Regions from separate parts of the Streptomyces sp. C1-1 genome, predicted to be linked through region 2. Evidence: riboswitches for the same ligand, from Rfam matches in the RefSeq annotation. Region 2 holds a riboswitch; the other holds the start of a gene.
What was found. Region 2 has a riboswitch for glycine ahead of gcvT (glycine cleavage system aminomethyltransferase GcvT). Riboswitches for the same ligand answer to the same signal wherever they lie in the genome.
Positions count from the first base shown of each region.

Region 1: linked by a shared signal. The riboswitch ahead of gcvP (aminomethyl-transferring glycine dehydrogenase) and the one ahead of gcvT (glycine cleavage system aminomethyltransferase GcvT) in region 2 are both predicted to bind glycine.

Region 1 covers NZ_CP189826.1:8,300,552-8,307,754, forward strand. Annotated here, with positions in the region: gene ACQF4J_RS37740 (MerR family transcriptional regulator) at 1-416, shown strand, start outside; gene ACQF4J_RS37745 (bifunctional nuclease family protein) at 502-975, shown strand; gene ACQF4J_RS37750 (MerR family transcriptional regulator) at 1,238-1,921, shown strand; gene ACQF4J_RS37755 (DNA polymerase IV) at 1,990-3,357, shown strand; gene ACQF4J_RS37760 (PRC-barrel domain-containing protein) at 3,376-3,753, opposite strand; glycine riboswitch at 3,866-3,960, shown strand; gene gcvP (aminomethyl-transferring glycine dehydrogenase) at 4,137-7,022, shown strand; gene ACQF4J_RS37770 (TOBE domain-containing protein) at 7,070-7,203, opposite strand, start outside.
Region 2 covers NZ_CP189826.1:3,506,460-3,513,662, forward strand. Annotated here, with positions in the region: gene ACQF4J_RS15790 (enhanced serine sensitivity protein SseB C-terminal domain-containing protein) at 1-697, opposite strand, end outside; gene ACQF4J_RS15795 (enhanced serine sensitivity protein SseB) at 831-1,625, opposite strand; gene ACQF4J_RS15800 (AAA family ATPase) at 1,729-2,397, opposite strand; glycine riboswitch at 2,575-2,679, shown strand; glycine riboswitch at 2,680-2,787, shown strand; gene gcvT (glycine cleavage system aminomethyltransferase GcvT) at 2,847-3,965, shown strand; gene gcvH (glycine cleavage system protein GcvH) at 4,085-4,462, shown strand; gene glyA (serine hydroxymethyltransferase) at 4,477-5,742, shown strand; gene ACQF4J_RS15820 (L-serine ammonia-lyase) at 5,802-7,169, shown strand.

The sequences.
Region 1 (7,203 bases), 4.8 Mb from region 2:
GGCAGCGGGACGGTGAGGCCGTTCTGGAGCCCCTGGAGGGGCCGACGGCCGCCCGGATCGGCAAGGACGAGCTGCTCGCCGCCGCCGAGATCGGCGAGGAGCAGCTCAAGGAGTGGGAGTCGTACGGCCTGCTCACTCCGATGCCGGACGGGGCGTACGACGCGGAGGCGGTCACCGTCGCCTCCCTCGTGGTGGAACTGGGGCGGTTCGGGATCGAGCCGCGGCACCTGAGGGCGATGAAGGCCGCCGCCGACCGCGAGGCGGGGCTCGTGGACCAGGTGGTGGCCCCGCTGAAGAGGCACCGCAATCCGCAGACCAGGGCCCACGCGGAGGCCCGTACGAAGGAGCTGGCGGCGCTCACGATGAGGCTGCACGCGGCTCTCGTGCAGACCGCGCTCGGCGTGCGACTGCCCTGAGCCGGGCACGCGTCGTGAGGCCGGATCGTCCCCCCGTTTCCTGCCCGACTACCCAAACGTCCCGGGCACGTCCTAGGGTTGCTGTGTGAACGAGCTCGATGTCGTAGGTGTCCGGGTCGAAATGCCCTCCAACCAACCGATCGTGCTCCTGCGTGAAGTGGGAGGCGACCGCTACCTCCCCATCTGGATCGGGCCGGGGGAGGCGACGGCGATCGCCTTCGCCCAGCAGGGCATGGCCCCCGCGCGACCGCTGACCCACGACCTGTTCAAGGACGTGCTGGAGGCCGTCGGCCAGGAGCTCACCGAAGTGCGCATCACCGACCTGCGTGAGGGCGTCTTCTACGCCGAGCTGGTGTTCGCCAGCGGAGTCGAGGTGAGCGCCCGTCCGTCCGACGCCATAGCGCTGGCGCTGCGCACCGGAACGCCGATCTACGGCAGCGACGGCGTGCTCGACGACGCGGGCATCGCGATCCCGGACGAGCAGGAGGACGAGGTGGAGAAGTTCCGCGAGTTCCTCGACCAGATCTCGCCGGAGGACTTCGGCACCAGCAGTCAGTGAGGCGGGGCCGGCCCGGCGGACCCCGGTGGTCCGTGAGCGGCCGGTCCGCAGGCGATCACGACTCAAATGCCCGCATTTGCCAGCGGCCCGTGCGAGCGTCCTGCGGCTCGCTCCGAGCGCATTCGGCTAGCCTTTCCCCGCGATGGGGCACGGGAAACCACTCTCAGGGTGATTATCACTCGGCGTGCCGAGTGTGGCGGTCGTTGACGCACCCCGGGTGGCTGCCTACCGTCGAGGAGGCAGGTCAAGGACGGAGGTCGGCGTGAGAAGCAGCGGCGACGGTACGGCTGGGGGTGCCCCCGGACGAGGTCAGGGGGACAGCGGACCGTACCCTCCCCCAAGCTCTCAGCCGCGTTCGAGTTGGGGGGAGCCCCATCACGGCAACGCGGCCGATCACGTCCCGCAGCGACCTGCGGCCGTGCCGAGCAGCGGAGGGGCGGCGTCGATGGCGTCCGAGCAGATCGGCTACCGCGGGCCGACGGCCTGCGCGGCCGCCGGCATCACGTACCGGCAACTGGACTACTGGGCGCGCACCGGGCTGGTCGAGCCGAGTGTGCGGCCCGCGTACGGCTCGGGGACGCAGCGGCTCTACAGCTTCCGGGACGTCGTCGTCCTGAAGATCGTCAAGCGCTTCCTGGACACCGGTGTGTCGCTGCAGAACATCCGCACCGCGGTGCAGCACCTGCGGGAGAGCGGCTTCCGGGACCTGGAGCGCATGACGCTGATGAGCGACGGCGCCACGGTCTACGAGTGCACCTCGCCGGATGAGGTCCACGCACTGCTCCAAGGCGGCCAGGGCATCTTCGGGATCGCTGTCGGGGTCGTCTGGCGGGACGTCGAGAGCGCGCTGTCCCAGCTGCACGGCGAGCGGACCGACACCGGCGAGACCCTGGTGGGGCCCAACCCGGCCGACGAACTGGCGCGGCGGCGCAACCGGGCCGTCTGAGGCGGAAGCGACGGCAGCCCGGTCGTTGTACAGGGGCATTGTCAGTGGCGTAGGGCAGCATCGGACATGTGAGAAACGCTCCCACGATCCTGCATCTCGACATGGATGCCTTCTACGCCTCGGCGGAGCAGGCGTCCAAGCCGAGTCTGCGCGGGAAGGCCGTCGTCGTGGGCGGACTGGGGCCGCGTGGGGTCGTCGCGACGGCCTCGTACGAGGCGCGGGTGTTCGGGGTGCGGTCGGCCATGCCGATGGCCCAGGCGCGGCGGCTGGCGCCGAACGCCGCGTATCTGGTGCCGCGGTTCGGGTTCTACCGGGCGATCAGCGAGCAGGTCATGGCGCTTCTGCACGCGCTGTCGCCCCTGGTGGAGCCGCTGAGCCTGGACGAGGCGTTCGTGGACCTGGAGGCCGGTGAGACCGCCTGGGACGCGGCCTCGGCTCGGCTGGTGGGGGAGAAGCTGCGGGCCGACATACGGGCCGTGACGGGGCTCACCGGGTCCGTGGGGCTCGCGGCGTCCAAGATGCTCGCGAAGATCGCCTCCGAGGAGGCCAAGCCGGACGGACTGGTGCTGATCGAGCCCGGGACCGAGCGGGCGATGCTCGGGCCGATGTCGGTGCGGACCCTGCCGGGGGTGGGACCGGCGACGGGGGACCATCTGCGGCGGGCCGGGATCACCACGGTCGACGACCTCGCCGAGGCCGGGGAGGACGAGCTCGTACGGCTGCTGGGCAAGGCGCACGGGCACGCGCTGCACGCCATGGCGCTGGCACACGACGAACGGCCCGTGGTGGCCGAGCGCGAGGCCAAGTCGGTGTCCGTCGAGGACACGTACGACGTGGACATCCATGACCGGCTGCGGGTGGGGCTGGAGGTGCAGCGGCTCGCCGACCGCTGTGTGCGGCGGCTGCGGGCGGCGGGGCTGTCGGGGCGGACCATCGTGCTGAAGGTGCGGCGGTACGACTTCTCCACCCTGACCCGGTCGGAGACGCTGCGGGGGCCGACCGACGATCCGGCGGTGGTGCGGGAGTCCGCCGCACGGTTGCTGGACTCCGTGGACACGACGGGGGGTGTGCGGTTGCTGGGCGTCGGGGTGAGCGGGCTGGCCGACTACACGCAGGAGGATCTGTTCGCCCAGGCGGCCGGGGAAGGAGCGGCCGAGCAGGTGGCGGAGGAGGGGGACCAGGAGCCGGTCGAGGAGCGGCAGGTGGTCGTCGAGCGGCGGTGGCCCGCTGGGCACGACGTGCGGCACGCCGAGTTCGGGCACGGATGGGTGCAGGGGAGCGGGCTGGGCCGGGTGACCGTGCGCTTCGAGACACCCGGGTCGGAGCCGGGGCGGGTGCGCACGTTCCGGGTCGACGATCCTGACCTGGAACCGGCAGAACCGCTGCCGTTGGTCGAGGGGGCGGCGGGCGTCTCCGCGGAGGGGGTCGGTGCGTGACCGGACAAGGGGTGGGCTCTAGGCGTCCGCGTCCTCCGTTCCCGCCAGCTTGCCGAAGGTACGGTCCGGGAAGGGGGGTGGGGGCGCCACGTCCAGGCCGTAGTGGTGGTAGAGCTGCAGTTCCTGCTCGGGCGAGAGGTGGCGGCCCACACCGAAGTCGGGCGCGTCCTTGATCAGGGAGCGCTCGAAGGGGATGTGGAGGGTGCCTTCGATCAGCTCGCTGGGTTCCAGGGGGACGAAGGCGTCGCGGGAGAACAGGCCGGTGCGTATCGCCGCCCACTCCGGCACACCGGTCGCGTCGTCGAGGTAGACCTCGTCGACGGTACCGATCTTGGTGCCGTTGCGGTCGAACGCCTTGCGGCCGATCAGGTTGCGCGGATCGATGTCGGTCTGCACGTGCCCTCCTCTTGCTCGCAACTCGTCCTTAGCACTACAAAAGAGCACAACGGGACGGGCGGCCACTCGAAGACGCCTGTGTTGTGCCCGCTGGTAGGCTGACACTGGCTGCTGACCCCGTGCGGGAGAGTCCTCCGGAGAACCCGGAGGCGCCGAAGGAGCAAATCCTCCCCGGAATCTCTCAGGCTCACGTACCGCACGGACGAGGTCACTCTGGAAAGCAGGGCGGGTGTCGACGGCTTCCGCTCTCACCGACGGTGAAAACCGGGCGCCTCCGGGCGGTCCGGTGAAGCTCTCAGGTTGAGATGACAGAGGGGGAGGCCGTTCGGGTACCCGCGCCGTGGTGCCCCTCGAAGGTCGCGTCAGACCAGGAGGCCTCCGCAATGACCGCCCACCGCATTCCGCTCTCCGAGCTCGAACAGGGAATCCCCTTCGAGCAGCGCCACATCGGCCCCGACCACGAGGCGCGGGCGAAGATGCTCGCGCAGGTCGGGTACGGCTCGCTGGACGAGCTGACCGCCGCCGCGGTACCGGACGTGATCAAGAACGCCGACGCGCTCGACCTGCCGGGCGCCCGGACCGAGGCCGAGGTGCTCGCCGAGCTGCGTTCGCTCGCCGACCGCAACCAGGTCCTCGGCTCCATGATCGGCCTCGGCTACTACGGCACCTTCACCCCGCCGGTCATCCTGCGGAACGTGATGGAGAACCCGGCCTGGTACACGGCCTACACGCCGTACCAGCCGGAGATCTCGCAGGGCCGGCTGGAGGCCCTGCTCAACTTCCAGACCGTGGTGGCCGACCTCACCGGACTGCCCACCTCCGGTGCCTCCCTGCTCGACGAGGGGACGGCGGCCGCGGAGGCCGTGGCGCTCTCCCGCCGTATGGGGAAGAACAAGAAGGGCCTCTTCCTCGTCGACGCGGACGCGCTGCCGCAGACCATCGCGGTCATCGAGACCCGCGCCGAGCCGGCGGGCGTGGAGGTCGTCGTCGCCGACCTGCGTGACGGCATCCCGGCCGACCTCGCCGGGCGCGAGATCAACGGCGTACTGGTGCAGTACCCCGGCGCCTCCGGTGCGGTGAGCGACATCAAGCGGGTCATCGACCAGGCGCACGAGCTCGGCGCGCTCGTCACCGTGGCCGCCGACCTGCTCGCGCTGACGCTGCTGAAGTCGCCCGGGGAGCTCGGCGCGGACATCGCCGTCGGTACGACGCAGCGGTTCGGTGTGCCGATGGGCTTCGGCGGGCCGCACGCCGGCTACATGGCCGTACAGGAGAAGTTCGCGCGCAGCCTGCCCGGGCGGCTCGTCGGCGTGTCCGTGGACGCGGACGGGCACAAGGCGTACCGGCTGGCGCTGCAGACCCGTGAGCAGCACATCCGCCGCGAGAAGGCCACCAGCAACATCTGTACGGCCCAGGTGCTGCTCGCCGTCATGGCCGGCATGTACGCCGTCTACCACGGACCGCAGGGCCTGAAGGGCATCGCGCGGCGCACCCACCGGTACGCCGCCATCCTGGCCGAGGGGCTGCGGGCCGGCGGGGTCGAGGTCGTGCACGGCTCCTACTTCGACACCCTGACCACGCGCGTCCCCGGACAGGCGGCCGAGATCGTCGCCGCGGCGCGGGACAACGGCGTCAACCTGCGGCTCGTCGACGCCGACCACGTCTCCATGGCGTGCGACGAGACCACCGGCCGGGCCCAGCTGAGCGCCGTGTGGAGCGCGTTCGGGGTCAAGGGCGACATCGAGGCGCTGGACGCCGTCGTCGAGGAGGCCCTGCCGCAGGACCTGCTGCGCGACGACGACATCCTCACCCACCCCGTCTTCCAGCAGCACCGCTCCGAGACCGCGATGCTGCGCTACCTGCGCCGGCTCGCCGACCGGGACTACGCGCTCGACCGCGGCATGATCCCGCTGGGCTCGTGCACCATGAAGCTCAACGCGACGACCGAGATGGAGCCGGTCACCTGGCCCGAGTTCGGGCAGCTGCACCCCTTCGCGCCCGCCGAGCAGGCCCAGGGCTACCTGACGCTCATCCGCGAGCTGGAGGAGCGGCTGGCCGAGGTCACCGGGTACGACAAGGTGTCGCTGCAGCCCAACGCCGGGTCGCAGGGCGAGCTGGCCGGTCTCCTCGCCGTACGCGGGTACCACCGGGCCAACGGGGACGCGCAGCGGACCGTCTGCCTCATCCCGTCGTCCGCGCACGGCACGAACGCGGCCAGCGCCGTCATGGCGGGCATGAAGGTCGTCGTCGTCAAGACCGCCGAGGACGGCGAGATCGACGTCGAGGACCTGCGGGCGAAGATCGAGCAGTACCGCGACGAGCTGGCGGTGCTGATGATCACCTACCCGTCGACGCACGGTGTGTTCGAGGAGCACGTCGCGGACATCTGCGCGCAGGTGCACGACGCCGGCGGGCAGGTGTACGTCGACGGCGCCAACCTCAACGCGCTCGTGGGCCTCGCCAAGCCGGGCCACTTCGGCGGTGACGTCTCGCACCTCAACCTGCACAAGACCTTCTGCATCCCGCACGGCGGCGGCGGTCCGGGCGTCGGCCCGGTCGGCGTGCGCGCGCACCTGGCGCCGTACCTGCCCAACCACCCGCTGCAGCCGGCCGCCGGGCCGGAGACGGGCGTCGGTCCGATCTCCGCGGCGCCCTGGGGCTCGGCGGGCATCCTGCCGATCTCGTGGGCCTACGTCCGGCTCATGGGCGGCGAGGGGCTGAAGCGGGCCACGCAGGTGGCCGTGCTCTCCGCCAACTACATCGCCAAGCGGCTCGAGCCCCACTACCCGGTGCTCTACACCGGTCCCGGCGGGCTGGTCGCGCACGAGTGCATCATCGATCTGCGACCGCTGACCAAGGCGACCGGCGTGAGCGTGGACGATGTCGCCAAGCGGCTCATCGACTACGGGTTCCACGCGCCGACGATGTCGTTCCCGGTGGCCGGCACGCTGATGATCGAGCCGACCGAGTCCGAGGACATCGGTGAGCTCGACCGGTTCTGCGAGGCGATGATCGCCATTCGCGCCGAGATCGAGAAGGTCGCCGCGGGCGAGTGGCCGGCGGACGACAACCCGCTGCGGGGCGCCCCGCACACCGCCGCCGCGCTGGGCGGGGAGTGGGAGCACGCCTACTCGCGTGCGGAGGCCGTCTTCCCGGGCGGGGTCTCGGCCGCCGACAAGTACTGGCCGCCGGTGCGCCGGATCGACCAGGCATACGGCGACCGCAACCTCGTCTGCTCCTGCCCGCCGCTGGACGCGTACGAGGACTGAGCCGGCAGGCTTGGAGGAGGGCCCCGCTTCGGTGGGGCCCTTTTCCGTCAGGCCGTGGCGAGGGAGATCTCCGTCGACTTGATCAGGGCGACGACCGATGCGCCGGCCGCCAGACCGAGGTCCTGCGCGGCGTCCGTGGTGATCGCGGACGTCAGCTCGGCGCCCTGGATTGCCATCTTGA
Region 2 (7,203 bases):
GGGCGTGTGCCTCGCGGTCGTAGAAGGGGCGGGCGCTCGCACGCATCCACAGCGCGACCGGGTCGTGGTCGTCGGACATCGCCACGGTCGACACCGGCAGCCCGTCGGGTACGGCGCCCACGGACTGCTGCATCATCGCGCGGACGGAGTCGACGGCACCGGGGCTGGTGTCGTACACGTCCAGGCCGATGGCGAGGTACGGCGCGCCGAGCGCCGGCTGCACCCACGCGCGGCGCAGGGAGCGTACGGCGGGGGTGCGGTGGGCGTTCTGCGTGAGGAGGGCGTAGAACTGCGGGATCTCGACGGCCGGCTCCGACAGCCGCAGCGGGCCGGCCGGCTGGCGCTCCAGGCCGGTGGCGATACGGCGCAGATCCAGCCAGGGGATGCCGACGCCGCCGCCGGGGGCGTGCGGGTTGAGCCAGAGGCCGAAGTGGTCGGGGTAGAGGGTGCGGGCCACGTCGTAGCCGTCCACCACCTCGTACGACCGGTTCCAGCCGCTGGCGCTCAGTTCCTGGGCCGAGGTGACGCAGGGGGCGTAGCCGTAGCCGTCGACCTCCATGTTTCCGTACTGGGCGTCCGGCGAACCGGCCTGGCCGTGCCACAGGAGCATCCAGATCTGACCCGAGCCGGACGTCGCGAGGGCGCGGAGGAGTGCCTCGTAGGCGTCGTAGCGCCCGGGCGTCACCTGGCGCAGCATGTGCTCGACGCTGCCGCTGAGGCTCGCGCTCACCTGTCGTACCGCCCCTTCGAGAAGTTGCCCCGCATTGAGTGACAGCTTAAGCGCCCGGTGGCTCGGAACCTGTGGTGCGTACGGCGTCGCCGCCCGGCGTCTAGAGGTGGTCCCTGATGTAGAAAGGCCGCACGTGGTCCCTCATCCACACCGCCACCGGGTCGTCGGTGACGTCGAGGAGGACCAGGTTCACCGGCCACTGGGTGGGGATCCGGGTCACGGCTCTCTCCAGGGCCTGCAGCGGCAGGGCCCTGAGGTCGCCTTCCCGCTGGGAGAGTTCCACGCCGACGAACATCACCGGGTCGGCCGTCTCCACGGCCGCGAGGCAGCGGCGGGCCGTGACGACCACGCCGGTCTCCGCGAACTCCGCCGAGGCCGCGGCCAGGAAGTCGATCGGGTCGTCCTGCCAGTCCGGTTCGTAGAGCTTGACCCGGCCGCCGGAGGCCGGGCCGTCGAGGGGGGTGCGGCCCACGCGGCACAGCTCGGCGACCCCGGCGGGCGGCAGGGGGATGCCGACCACGCCGTCGGGGTTGACGACGAGGCCCACCTGCGGGGGCAGGCCGCGGGCGAAGTCGACGGCCGGGGCGATGGTGTACGCCATGTGGCTGCCGACGACCTGCCGGAACTGTTCCTCGGAGCTGAAGACCGGGACATAGGCCTGGCCCTCGATCTCCACCGTGGGCAGGTCGACGGGGCCGCTGTCCGGGCCGCCGCCGTTGGGCAGCGGGATCCACAGGTAACTGCGGCCCAGGACCTCGATGATCCGGCCACCGGCGGAGGGGACGCCGAGGGAGGCCGACAGCACCTCCTCCAGCTCGTTGCCGGGCCAACCGCCGTGCGGATGGGGGTGTGCCTGCGTGGGAAAGTCCGCGGGGAGATCCGCTGGGAAGTCCATCTGTCTACGACCGCCTGCTGAGAACCACTGCTGAGGCTGGCAAGGCTAGCGGGTACCACCGACACCGCCCCCTCCCCGCGCACGGGCTGCCGGTGACACCGGGTCAGGTGGTGAAGGTGATTCTGGTGAGGGTGTCCGCCGCGGGGCGGTCCAGGAGGTGGGCCGAGGTGACACCGGTGGGCAGGTCGCCGCGTTCGACGGAGCGGATGAGGCGGGCGGCCGCGGTGCGGTGGCGCAGGAAGGCGTAGCGGGAGACGCCCCGGCCGCGCTCGCGCTGGCCCTCCAGCGCGGTGCGCGGGGTGACGTCCAGGAGCAGCAGGTGCAGGGCGCCGTCCCGGCGGCGGGCCTCGCGGGCCAGCCAGTCGCGGACCCAGGCCTGGGTGCCGCAGTCGTGCACGACGACGCCCTCGCCGCGGCGCAGGGCGCGGCGCAGGCCGGCGAAGTGGGCGAGGCGGACCAGGGGGCGGTAGAGCGCGTACGGCAGGAGGCGGGGGGCACGGGCCTCCCAGCGGTCCCGGGTGTCCTGGGAGTCGACGCGTATGCCCCGCACCGCGCGCCTCATCAGCGTGGACTTGCCACTGCCGGGCAGGCCGGTGACCACGACGACGTCACGGGGGCCGAAGAGCAGCGCGTGCGGGCTGCGGCCCGAGCGGTCACGGAGGTCGCGGACGACCGGCGCCGGGCCCCGGCCGCACCGCTCTCGGGCCGGGGCCGCGGACTGCTCGGGCAGCGCGACCGCCGAAGTCGTGGCGTACACCGTGGTCCTGTTCACCGTGATCGTCCTTCCTGCGGGGTCAGGAAAGCTTCTCCCCACTGTTTGTAAAGGGAAGGTAATGCAGGATGTCTCGCGGTTCGGTTCTTTTCCCGCCACAGGCCTGTTACAGATGCGGCCTGCCACGGGCCGGGCGGGGCGTGCAATGATGTGCGCGCCAACTGCATACCGGCCGTTTGAATCCGCGCGGGAGAGTCCCCGGCAGCACGCTCGCGTCGCTGGGGCGCCGAAGGAGCAAGTCCCTCCCTTGAATCTCTCAGGCCCCGTTACCGCGCGGGCGAGGCACATCTGAAAAGCGGGCCGCCGTCCTCGGCGGTCCCACCCACGGTGCAAGCCATGCCCTCCGCGGTCATGGCGAACCTCTCAGGTTCCGATGACAGATGGGGAGGAACGACCTCGCCCGTCATGACCTCGTCGTCATGTTCAACGCCCTGGGAGACGACCGTCCGATGAGCAGTACCGAAATCCGCCGTACCGCGCTCGATGCACTGCATCGCTCGCTGGGCGCGACGATGACCGACTTCGCCGGCTGGGACATGCCGCTGCGCTACGGCTCCGAGCGCGACGAGCACCTCGCCGTGCGGACGAAGGCGGGCCTCTTCGACCTCTCCCACATGGGTGAGATCACCGTGACCGGCCCCGAGGCGGCCGCCCTGCTGAACCACGCCCTGGTGGGCAACATCGCCTCGGTCGGCGTGGGCCGCGCCCGCTACACCATGATCTGCCGGGCCGACGGCGGCATCCTGGACGACCTGATCGTCTACCGGCTCGCCGAGACCGAGTACATGGTCGTCGCCAACGCCTCCAACGCCCAGGTGGTCCTGGACGCCCTCACCGAGCGGGCCGCCGGCTTCGACGCCGAGGTGCGCGACGACCGGGACGCCTACGCGCTGCTCGCCGTGCAGGGGCCGGAGTCGCCCGGCATCCTCGCCTCCCTCACCGACGCCGACCTCGACGGCCTGAAGTACTACGCCGGCCTGCCCGGCACGGTCGCCGGTGTCCCCGCGCTCATCGCGCGCACCGGCTACACCGGCGAGGACGGCTTCGAGCTCTTCGTGCGGCCGGAACACGCCGTCGAGCTGTGGCAGGCGCTGACCAAGGCCGGCGAGGGCGCCGGGCTCGTCCCCTGCGGGCTGTCCTGCCGGGACACGCTGCGCCTGGAGGCGGGCATGCCGCTGTACGGGCACGAGCTGAGCACGGCGCTGACGCCCTTCGACGCCGGCCTCGGCCGGGTGGTGAAGTTCGACAAGGAGGGCGACTTCGTGGGCCGCGAGGCCCTGGAGGCGGCCGCCGCGCGGTCGCGGGAGAACCCGCCGCGCGTCCTGGTGGGCCTGGTCGCCGAGGGCCGCCGGGTGCCGCGGGCCGGATACCCGGTCGTCGCCGGCGGCGAGGTGATCGGCGAGGTCACCTCCGGCGCCCCCTCCCCCACGCTGGGCAAGCCGATCGCGATGGCGTACGTCGACGCGGCGCACGCGGCGCCGGGCACGCCCGGGGTCGGCGTGGACATCCGGGGCAGCCACGAACCGTACGAGGTCGTGGCCCTGCCCTTCTACAAGCGGCAGAAGTAGACACTGGAGCGGGCGGCTTCCCGCACGGACGTGACGCCGAGCACATCCGCCCTGCTCACTCGCGTTTCCAGCAGTCCCCCATTCACCAGCACTCCCGCGCGTACAGGAGAATTCAGGCCATGAGCAACCCCCAGCAGCTGCGCTACAGCAAGGAGCACGAGTGGCTGTCGGCCGCCGAGGACGGCGTCTCGACGGTCGGCATCACCGAGTTCGCGGCCAACGCCCTCGGCGACGTCGTCTACGCCCAGCTTCCCGAGGTGGGCTCCGCCGTGACCGCGGGCGAGACCTGCGGCGAGCTGGAGTCGACCAAGTCGGTCAGCGACCTGTACTCCCCCGTCACCGGTGAGGTCACCGAGATCAACGAGGACGTGGTGAACGACCCGTCCCTGGTCAACTCGGCCCCCTTCGAGGGCGGCTGGCTGTTCAAGGTGCGGGTCACCGAGGAGCCGTCCGACCTGCTCTCCGCCGACGAGTACACCGCCCAGAACGCCGGCTGAGGAGCCGTAGACGCATGTCTGTCCTGAACACGTCCCTGCACGAGCTCGACCCGGAGATCGCGGCCGCGGTCGACGCCGAACTCGGGCGCCAGCAGTCCACCCTCGAGATGATCGCCTCGGAGAACTTCGCTCCGCTGGCGGTCATGGAGGCCCAGGGCTCGGTCCTGACCAACAAGTACGCCGAGGGCTACCCCGGCCGGCGCTACTACGGCGGCTGCGAGCACGTCGACGTCGCCGAGCAGATCGCCATCGACCGGCTGAAGGAGCTGTTCGGCGCCGCGTACGCCAACGTCCAGCCGCACTCCGGTGCCTCCGCCAACCAGGCGGCCCTGTTCGCGCTGGCCCAGCCCGGCGACACCATCCTGGGTCTGGACCTGGCCCACGGCGGGCACCTCACCCACGGGATGCGGCTGAACTTCTCCGGCAAGCAGTTCGACGTGGTCGCGTACCACGTCGACGACGCCGGCCTGGTCGACATGGACGAGGTGGAGCGGCTGGCCAAGGAGCACCGCCCGAAGGTGATCATCGCGGGCTGGTCGGCGTACCCGCGGCAGCTGGACTTCGCCGAGTTCCGCCGGATCGCCGACGAGGTCGAGGCGTACCTGTGGGTCGACATGGCGCACTTCGCGGGCCTGGTCGCGGCGGGGCTGCACCCCAACCCGGTGCCGTACGCGGACGTCGTCACCTCCACCACGCACAAGACGCTCGGCGGCCCGCGCGGCGGCATCATCCTCGCGCGCGGCACCGACTTCGCGAAGAAGCTGAACTCCTCGGTCTTCCCCGGTTTCCAGGGCGGTCCGCTGGAGCACGTGATCGCGGCGAAGGCGGTGTCCTTCAAGGTCGCCGCTGGCGAGGAGTTCAAGGAGCGCCAGCGGCGTACCGTGGACGGTGCCCGCATCCTCGCCGAGCGCCTGACGGCCGCCGACGCCCGCGAGGCCGGGGTGAACGTCCTGTCCGGCGGCACGGACGTGCACCTGCTCCTGGTCGACCTGCGCGAGTCCGAGCTGGACGGGCAGCAGGCCGAGGACCGGCTGCACGCCATCGGCATCACGGTCAACCGCAACGCGGTCCCCAACGACCCGCGCCCGCCGATGGTGACGTCGGGGCTGCGGATCGGTACGCCGGCGCTGGCGACCCGCGGCTTCACGGCGGAGGACTTCGCCGAGGTCGCCGACGTGATCGCCGAGGCGCTGAAGCCGTCGTACGACGCGGCGGCCCTGAAGGCCCGGGTCGAGGCCCTGGCCGACAAGCACCCGCTGTACCCCGGCCTGAACAAGTAAGTCCCCGGTGGGGCACCCGCGAGCCGGGTGCCCCATCACCCCCGCACTGAGGAGTTCCCGTGGCCATCTCGGTCTTCGACCTGTTCTCGATCGGCATCGGCCCGTCCAGCTCCCACACGGTCGGCCCGATGCGGGCGGCGCGCATGTTCGCCCGCCGTCTGCGCAACGAGGGCCTGCTGCCCTCGGTCGCCTCGGTGCGCTGCGAGCTGTACGGCTCGCTCGGCGCGACCGGGCACGGGCACGGCACGCCCAAGGCGGTGCTCCTCGGCCTGGAGGGCGCCTCGCCGCGGACGGTGGACGTGGAGACGGCGGACGAGCGTGTGGAGTCGATCAGGGCCGCGGGGCTGCTGAAGCTGCTCGGCGAGCACGAGATCCGCTTCTCCTTCGACGACGATCTCGTGCTGCACCGCCGCAAGGCGCTCCCGTACCACGCGAACGGCATGACGGTGTGGGCGTTCGACGCCTCCGGCACCGAGCTGCTGTCGAAGACGTACTACTCGGTGGGCGGCGGCTTCGTCGTCGACGAGGACGCGGTGGGCGCGGACCGCATCAGGCTCGACGACACCGTGCTGAAGTACCCCTTCCGCACCGGCGACGAGTTGCTGCGGCTGACCGAGGAGACCGGGCTGTCGATCTCCGCGCTGATGCTGGAGAACGAGAAGGCCTGGCGCACCGAGGAGGAGATACGGGCCGGGCTGCTGGAGATCTGGCGGGTCATGCAGGCGTGCGTGTCCCGCGGCATGTCCAGGGAGGGCATCCTGCCCGGTGGCCTGCGGGTCCGGCGCCGGGCGTCGATGTCGGCGCGTCAACTGCGCGCCGAGGGCGATGCGTTGGCGCACGCGATGGAGTGGATCACGCTCTACGCGATGGCGGTGAACGAGGAGAACGCGGCGGGCGGCCGCGTGGTCACCGCCCCGACGAACGGCGCGGCCGGCATCATCCCCGCCGTCCTGCACTACTACATCAACTTCGTACCCGGCGCGGACGAGGACGGCGTGGTCCGCTTCCTGCTCGCCGCCGGCGCCATCGGCATGCTCTTCAAGGAGAACGCCTCCATCTCCGGCGCCGAGGTCGGCTGCCAGGGCGAGGTCGGCTCGGCCTGCTCCATGGCGGCGGGCGCGCTGGCGGAGGTCCTGGGCGGCTCGCCGGAACAGGTCGAGAACGCGGCCGAGATCGGCATGGAGCACAACCTGGGCCTGACCTGCGACCCGGTCGGCGGCCTGGTCCAGATCCCGTGCATCGAGCGCAACGGCATGGCCGCGGTGAAGGCGGTCACGGCGGCCAGGATGGCCATGCGCGGCGACGGCTCCCACAAGGTCTCCCTCGACAAGGTCATCAAGACCATGAAGGACACCGGGGCCGACATGAGCGTCAAGTACAAGGAGACGGCCCGCGGCGGCCTCGCCGTGAACATCATCGAGTGCTGAGGCCCCGATCCTCGTCGGCTTCCCGACCGCAGCT